One region of the Curtobacterium sp. MCJR17_020 genome, then DNA from elsewhere that is predicted to be linked to it. Evidence: riboswitches for the same ligand, from Rfam matches in the RefSeq annotation. Region 1 holds a riboswitch; the other holds the start of a gene.
The links. A riboswitch is a leader RNA that binds a small molecule or an ion and turns the genes downstream of it on or off. The one in region 1 is predicted to bind thiamine pyrophosphate.
Positions count from the first base shown of each region.

Region 2: another riboswitch for thiamine pyrophosphate. It lies ahead of DEJ14_RS05420 (ECF transporter S component); the one in region 1 lies ahead of thiM (hydroxyethylthiazole kinase).

Region 1 is NZ_CP126260.1:1,566,019-1,570,187, forward strand. It holds gene thiD (bifunctional hydroxymethylpyrimidine kinase/phosphomethylpyrimidine kinase) at 1-627, opposite strand, end outside; gene thiE (thiamine phosphate synthase) at 624-1,373, opposite strand; gene thiM (hydroxyethylthiazole kinase) at 1,370-2,242, opposite strand; TPP riboswitch at 2,231-2,326, opposite strand; gene DEJ14_RS07460 (NUDIX hydrolase) at 2,424-3,329, shown strand; gene DEJ14_RS07465 (MFS transporter) at 3,368-4,169, opposite strand, start outside.
Region 2 is NZ_CP126260.1:1,135,331-1,139,499, reverse strand. It holds gene DEJ14_RS05425 (ATP-binding cassette domain-containing protein) at 1-1,604, opposite strand, end outside; gene DEJ14_RS05420 (ECF transporter S component) at 1,607-2,245, opposite strand; TPP riboswitch at 2,241-2,352, opposite strand; gene DEJ14_RS05415 (hypothetical protein) at 2,367-2,687, opposite strand; gene glgX (glycogen debranching protein GlgX) at 2,817-4,169, shown strand, end outside.

The DNA.
Region 1 (4,169 bases):
AGCGATGAACCGCCGAGCGGACCCCGACGGCGACACGAGCACGTCGTCGGAGGTCGGCCCCTCGTCGTGCCCGCCCTTCGCCAGCACGAGCACGTCCCACGTCGACGCCACGAGCCGCGCAGCGTCCAGGACCGGCAACGACGCAGGCGCGGCACCAGCAGCCGCACCAGCCCCGGCCCCCGCCAGCTCCGCCAACACCTGCAACTCGGCCCGGTTCGGCGTCACCAGGTCGGCCAGCCCGAACAGCGCCCCCATCGCCGAGGCGGCGTCCTCGTCGAGCAACCGGTCACCACTCGTCGCGACCATCACCGGGTCCACCACGACCACGGGCGGCCGGTGCTCCCGCAACCAGTCCGTCACGACGCGGACGACCGGTGCCGTGCCGAGCATCCCGATCTTCACGGCGTCGATCGTGACGTCGTCCGACACCGCGTCGAGCTGCTCCCGCAGGAACGCGACGTCCGGCACGTGCACCGACCGCACCCCGTGCGTGTTCTGCGCGACGAGGGCGGTGACCACGCCCATGCCGTACCCGTCGTGCGCGGCGATCGCCTTGAGGTCGGCCTGCAGTCCGGCGCCGCCCGTCGGATCGGTCCCGGCTACGGCCAGGACGCGCGGGACGCTCACGACTCCGCCCCGTGGTGCGACGAAACCCCCGACGGGAGGAACGGATCGCCCGCCGCGAGCCGCCCCGGCTCCGCCCCGTGGCCGGGTCCAGGTCCCCACGCGGCCACGTACGCGGCCGCTGCGGACCCGGGATCGGCCGCGGCGCAGATGCCCGACACGATCGCGACCCCGGCGGCGCCCGCTGCCCGGAGCGGCGCGACGTCGTCGAGGGTCACCCCGCCGATCGCCACGCACGGCACGTCCGTCACCGCCGCGAGCCGGGCGAACCCGCCGTGTCCGAGCGCCGGCGGGTGGTCGGCCTTCGTCGTGGTGGGGTGCACGACCCCGACGCCGAGCAGGTCCACGGTGCCGAGGGGCAGGCGGGCGACGACCGCCAGGTGCTCCGGGGTGTTCGCGGTCAACCCGATGTGCGCATCCGGCCCGAGCAGGGCACGAGCAGCGGTCACGGGGACGTCCGACTGGCCGAGGTGCACCCCGGCGACCCGGTGTCCAGCGTGCCGAGCGGCGAGGGCGACGTCGAGTCGGTCGTCGACCACGACGGCGGCCCGGTCGCCCACGGCGTCGGCCACGGCACCGGTCAGCGCCAGGAGGTCCCGTGCCGAGGCGTCCTTGTCCCGCACCTGCACGATCCGGACCCCGGCGTGCACCGCGGCGCGCACCACCCCGAGCACACCGACACCGTGCCGGTCGGCCAGCGTGCCGTCGGTGACCAGGTACACGCCGAAGTCCTCCGGCAGCCCGCTCATGCCGGCACCACCAGGGACGCAGGTTCGGCCTCGACCGTGATCCGGGCCTCGCGGACGACGTCCTCGGGGGTGAGCGACGCCAACCGGTCGAGGAACAGCGGTTGGAAGGTGCCGGGGCCGCCGGCCTCGCGGGCGGCGAGCTCCGCGGCGATCGTGTGCACCGCGGTCGCCGCGACGGCGGCTGCGCCGGCGTCGTCGGGCGCGACCGACGTGAACGCGGCGACGACCGCGCCGAGGGCGCACCCGCCCCCGGTGATCCGCGTCAACAGCTCGGTGCCGTTCGCGACCCGCACCACACCGGTGCCCGGCGCGACCAGCAGGTCGACGGGACCCGACACGGCCACCGCGGCCACGAGCCTCCCGGCCGACTGACCGGACACGGCGTCGACCGCAGCCGCACGGGCGTCCTCGGTGCCCACCGTGCTGTCGACGCCGCGGCCACCGGCCGACGTGCCGAGCAGGGCGAGGACCTCGGAGGCGTTGCCTCGCAGCACCGTCGGGTGCAGCGCGAGCAGGTCGCGGGCCAGGGCGGTGCGCACCGGCAGCGAGCCGACCGCGACGGGGTCGAGCACCCAGGGGGTGCCGGTGTCGCGGGCGGCGTGCGCGGCCTCGAGCGCCGCGACCCGGGGTTCGGCGTGCGGGGTGCCGGTGTTCACCAGCAGGGCGTCGGCGACCCGGGCGAACGGTCCCGCCTCGGTCGCCACGTCGACCATCGCGGGCGAGGCCCCGAGGGCGAGCAGCACGTTCGCGGTGACGTTCTGCACCACGGTGTTCGTGATGCACTGCACCAGCGGGCTCCGGGCACGGACGGCCTCGAGCAGTTCGGCGGTTCGGTGGGCCCAGGCAGGGGAGGGCGCAGCGGTTTCCATGGACGATCCCTTCGCGAGTACGAGCTCGAGCAGGTTCGACGGGTGTGATCTCAGCCGCTGGTTGCGGCACCCCGTGTCTCGATCGACACCGTACACGAGCAGCTGCGCCGTGCCACGGCTCGTCGTCTCCGGCCCCGTCGTCTCCGGTCACATGCCCTGCACCGTGTGACAGGGTTGGTGTGTGCCAGACTCCACGCCTCCCGGACCGCCACCAGGCCCCCGCGACCCCGGCGACGCCTGGGCGGTCGGTCCTGATGGCACCAAGGCCTGGGGACTCTTCGGCGCCGCGGGGCTGCTCGTCGACGACGGCGCCGGACGCGTGCTCCTGCAGCACCGCGTCGAGTGGAGTCACCACGGCGGCACGTGGGGCATCCCCGGCGGCGCACGCCACCAGGGCGAGGACGCCGTCACCGGAGCACTCCGCGAGTCCGCCGAGGAAGCCGGTGTGCCGCACGACGGCGTCGACCTGCGCCACACGGCACTGCTCGACCTGGGGTTCTGGACCTACACGACCGTGGTGGGGCGTGCCGCTCGGCCGTTCGAACCGGTGATCGCGGACCGCGAGAGCCTCGCCCTGTCCTGGATCCCCGTCGACGAGGTCGAGGACCTGCCGCTGCACCCCGGGTTCGGGAGGTCGTGGCCGGCACTCCGCGCGTCCCTCACCACCGCTCCGCACGTCGTGGTCGACGCGGCGAACGTCGTCGGCAGCGTGCCCGACGGCTGGTGGAAGGACCGGGCGGGAGCCGCTGCACGCCTGCTGTCGTCGGTGACGGCGCTCGCCGTGTCCGGGGTGACCGCCGACGTGCTGGCGCTGCCGTTCGCCCGGTGGTGGCCGCGGTGGACGGTGGTGCTCGAGGGCGAGGCCCGGGCGGCCTCCGGGTCGTCGGACGGCGCACTGCCCCGAGCACTCGACGTCGTCGCAGCGCCGGGTTCGGGGGACGACGCCATCGTGGACGCCGCTCGTGCCGCGGTGGAGGCCGGCGACGGTCCCGTCGTGGTCGTCACCGCGGACCGGGAGCTCCGTGCCCGCGTCGAGGCGCTCGGTGCCGTGGTGCACGGGCCGTCCTGGCTGCGCGACCGGTTCTAGCGGCGGACGACCCTGCGGCAGGCCCTCGCGCGCCGCGCCTACGCCGTCGGCAGGTACCGCCGCGACGACACGAGCACCGCGCACCACGACACGACGCCGAGCCCGACGATCACCCAGAGGACGACCGGCAGCGCCACGACGTTCGCGATCGCCGCGATCACGGCCGGCGCCAGGAACCCCGCGTACGCCGCCGCGTAGAACACCCCGGTGAGTCCGGCCAGGTCGCGGGATCCGGCGATCCGCTGCACCTCGAGCAGCGACGACACCAGTGCGAGCCCGATCCCGACGCCGATGACGACGTTCGCGACGAGTCCGACCACGACGGACTGCAACTCGATCGCGACGACGACCACGGCGATGCCGGCGGTCATGCACGCGAGGGCCGTCGTGAGCCCGCGGGCCGAGGTCAGCGAGTGCACGCGCCGCGCGAGCGGCTGGACCGCACTGGACACCCCGAGTGCGACGACGGTCGCGGCGGTGGCGAACAGCAGGCCCCACGCGCCGGTGGCTCCGGTGAGCCGGGTCGGCAGGTAGCCGTACCCGATCGCCGCCGAGCCGAAGATCCACGGGGCGGTGACGAGCACCACGCGGGTGAACCGTCGGTGCCCGGCGCTCGGCACCCGCAGCTGGCGCCACCACGGACCGGGGACCCCGCCGCAGCGGTTGGTCTCGGGGGTGCGCCAGACGACGACGGCGAAGGGCAGTGCGACGACGATGTGGACCAGGAAGGGCAGCACCTCGGGGATCGGGCCCCACTGCGCGATGAGCCCGGCCACCAGCGCCCCGGAGGCCGAACCGAGCGTGAACGCCAGCGAGGCCCGGCGGGCACCGGACCCGGCG
Region 2 (4,169 bases), 430 kb from region 1:
CCGTCCGCCCCGAGCACGACCTCGTCGGCGTCGAGCGCCCGGATCAGGTCGCGGTCGTGCGTGACGGCGACGACGGTGGTGCCGGCGTCGGCGAGTGCTCCGAGGTGCCGGACGACGGCGTCCCACGTGGACCGGTCCTGCCCGGAGGTCGGTTCGTCGAGCACGACGACCGGCGGCCGCGCGGCGACGACAGCGGCGATGGCGAGCCGTCGCTGCTCGCCGCCGGAGAGCGTGAACGGGTTGGCGTCGGCGAGGTGGGCGAGGCCGAACTCGCCGAGGAGCGCGTCGGCCCGACCCGCGGCGTCCGCAGCGCCGATCGCGCGGGGGCCCGCCTCGACCTCCTCGCGGACCGAGCCGGCGACGAACTGGTGCTCAGGGTCTTGGAAGACGGTGCCGATGCGGGCGGCGAGTTCGCGGCTCGACCACGTGTGCGGCGCCGGGTCGAGGCCGGCGGCGAGGTCCGTCGTGGCGGCGAACTCCCCCGCGACCGGAGGCAGGAGCCCCGCGAGCGTGAGGCCGAGCGTCGACTTGCCGACCCCGTTCGGCCCCGTGATCGCCAGGACCTGTCCGGCTCGGAGTTCGAGCTCGATCCCGCTGCCCACTCGCTGTCGCTTACCCCGGCCGGTCCCGAGGTCCCGCGCCTCGAGCAGCGCGCCAGCCCCCGTGCCCGCCCCCGCCCCGACGCCCGCGCCCGCCCCCTCGCCGAGCGGGCGAAATGCCACGGTCCCCTCGGCGGCCGACCCGGGCATTTCGCCCGTTCGCGCAGCCGGACGCAGCCGCCCGCGGGCCGCGCCACGCTCTGGCTCGGCGCCGGGCACCCACACCCCGGCCGCGGTGAGCGCGGCGCCGTGGCGGGCGAGCACCTCGGCAGGCGTGCCGTCCGCGACGACCCCGCCGCCGGGCTCGAGCAGCACGAGCCGGTCGACCAGGTCGAGCCAGGTGCCGATCCGGTGCTCCACCACGAGCAGGGTCGCCCCCGTCTCGTCGAGCAGCGCGCGGACGGCGTCGTGCACCTGGACCACGCCGGCCGGGTCGAGGTTCGCACAGGGTTCGTCGAGCACGAGGGCTCCCGGCCGCATCGCGAGCACCCCGGCGAGCGCCAGTCGTTGCCGCTGGCCGCCGGAGAGCATCGCGGTCGAACGGTCGAGGGGCAGGTCGAGCCCGACGACCGTGAGCGCCGACCGCACCCGTGCCCAGGTCTCGTCGCGCGGGACGGCGAGATTCTCGCACCCGAAGGCCACGTCGTCGCCGATCCGCGACATCACGGTGTGCGCCTCGGGGTCCTGCATGACGAGTCCGACACGCCCGCGGACCGCGCGGGGGTCGGCACCGTCGACCAGGACCGAGCCCTGCACGGAAGCAGCGGTGTCGTCGGTGGGGTCGGGTTCGTCGGGCAGCACGGCGGCGACCGCCCGGAGCAGCGTCGACTTGCCGGAGCCGGACGGCCCGACGACCGCGACCCGCTCCCCCGGCTCGACGGTCAGGTCGACGCCACGGACGGCCCACTCGGCGCGTTCGGGGTAGCGCCACCCCCAGTCGCGGAACGCGATGCGCGCGGCGCGCACGCCGACGACGTCCGGGGACGTCGACGACGGAGCCGACACCGTCACACCAGTTCGCGCGGCCGACGCCGGCTGTGCTCCCGGCCGGCCGCGAACGAGGACAGCACGCCGGTGCGTGCGAGCGCGCGGACGATCAGCCACGAGCCGGCGCCCGCGATGACGGCACCCGACACGATCGCGCACACGACGTAGACGACCTTGAACGCGGCGTCGAGACCCGGGTACCACAGCACGGTGTCGTTGATGCCGAGCGCGAGGCCGGCTGCGGCGCCCGCCAGGACGACGACCGGCAGCCGGTACACGCGGTACAGGAAGAGTGCGAGGACGATCTCGGCGCCGAGACCCTGGACCAGTCCGGCCTCGAGCGTCAGCCACCCCCACTGCGTGCCGAACAGTGCCTCGACCGACGCGGCGACCATCTCGCCGTAGAGCGCGGCACCGGGCTTGCGGACGACGATCGCGACGAGCGGGCCGGCGAGCAACCACACTCCGCCGAACAGGGCCTTCGTGCCCGGCAGGACGAGGTCCATGACGGCGCTGATGGGTTCGTAGCCGAACTCCCACAGCCGGAAGACGACGCCGAGCGCCACCGCGAGCACGCTCGCGACGACGATGTCGACGACCCGCCAGCGCAGCGATCGCCGCGGAGCGGTGTGGACGGTTGATGACGTGCCAGAAGACATGGTGCTGGACTCCTCCCTGCGCCGGCATGATCCGGATCAGGTTCGACGGTCGGAGCGCCACTCGCTCCCTCTCAGCCCGGCGGTCCCGGACTCCCGTGTGTGTCCCAGCAGTCTAGACGGGCTACTTCTTCAGGACGCGCACCAGTTTGCGGAGCACGGTGCCGGTCACCCAGACGAGCGGGATGCTCACGGCGACGAGCGAGATGAGGTTCGGCTCGAACTCGAGGTCCTTGCCGGGACGACGGATGTAGGCGCCGACCGGGATCGACGCGCCGCCGCCACCGCCGCCGCCGTTCTCGTCGTCCCCGCCGCCCCCGAAGCCGAACCAGCCGAGGGACACCGGGATGAGGGTCTGGTCGCCGACCTCGACGGGGTCCCCGTAGTTCGTGGAGACGCCGATCGGGCGTACCTTGTCTGCGATCTGCGTGACGATGTTGGCCATGCGCGCGACGCTACTCGTCCGTTCCTCCACAGGCCGGGCCACGCGCGCACGGGTACACAGCTGGCGCTTGTCTGCGGACGCGGACGGGTGTCACCGATATGTTGGCGCGACCATCACCTGGAGGACCGTTTGCACACCTGGCCCGGCAATCCGTACCCGCTCGGGGCGACCTACGACGGAAGCGGCACGAACTTCGCGCTCTTCAGCGAGGTCGCCGAGCGCGTCGAACTCTGTCTGTTCGACACCGACGGCAACGAAGAGTGCATCCCCCTCGTCGAGGTCGACGCCTACGTCTGGCACGCCTACCTGCCGAACATCGGCCCCGGGCAGGAGTACGGCTTCCGTGTCCACGGCCCGTACGACCCCGACAGCGGGGCACGCTGCAACCCGTCGAAGCTGCTGCTCGACCCCTACGCCAAGGCGACGAGCGGCGAGATCGACTGGGACCAGTCACTCTTCGCGTACACGTTCGGCGACCCGGACTCGACGAACGACGACGACTCCGCGGCGCACATGATGAAGGGCGTCGTGATCAACCCGTTCTTCGACTGGCAGGGCGACCGCGCACCGCGCACGCCCTACGGCGAGACGGTCATCTACGAAGCGCACGTCAAGGGCCTCACCGAGACCCACCCCGACGTGCCCGAAGAGCAGCGCGGCACCTACGCCGGCGTCTCGCACCCGGCGGTCATCGAGCACCTGCAGCGACTCGGCATCACGACGCTCGAGCTCATGCCGGTGCACCAGTTCGTGAACGACTCGACCCTGCAGGACAAGGGGCTGTCGAACTACTGGGGCTACAACACCATCGGCTTCTTCGCGCCGCACTCCTCGTACTCGTCCTCGGGCGACCAGGGCCAGCAGGTGCAGGAGTTCAAGACGATGGTGCGGGAGCTCCACCGCGCCGGCATCGAGGTCGTGCTCGACGTCGTCTACAACCACACCGCCGAGGGCAACCACCTCGGGCCGACGCTGTCGTTCCGCGGCATCGACAACGCGGCGTACTACCGCCTGGTCGACGACGACAAGAAGTTCTACATGGACTACACGGGCACCGGGAACTCGCTCAACGTCGGGCACCCCCACTCGCTGCAGCTCATCCTCGACTCGCTGCGTTACTGGGTGACCGAGATGCACGTCGACGGCTTCCGCTTCGACCTCGCCTCGGCGCTCGCCCGCGAGTTCTACGAGGTCGACCGGCTGTCCGCGTTCTTCGAGCTCGTGCAGCAGGACCCGATCGTGTCGCAGGTCAAGCTCATCGCCGAGCCCTGGGACGTCGGCCCCGGCGGCTACCAGGTCGGCAACTTCCCGCCCCAGTGGTCGGAGTGGAACGGCAAGTACCGCGACACCGTGCGCGACTTCTGGCGCGGCGAGTCGTCGACGCTCGGTGAGTTCGCCTCGCGCATCTCCGGCTCGGCCGACCTGTACGAGCACGACGGCCGCACGCCCAAGGCCAGCATCAACTTCATCACCGCGCACGAC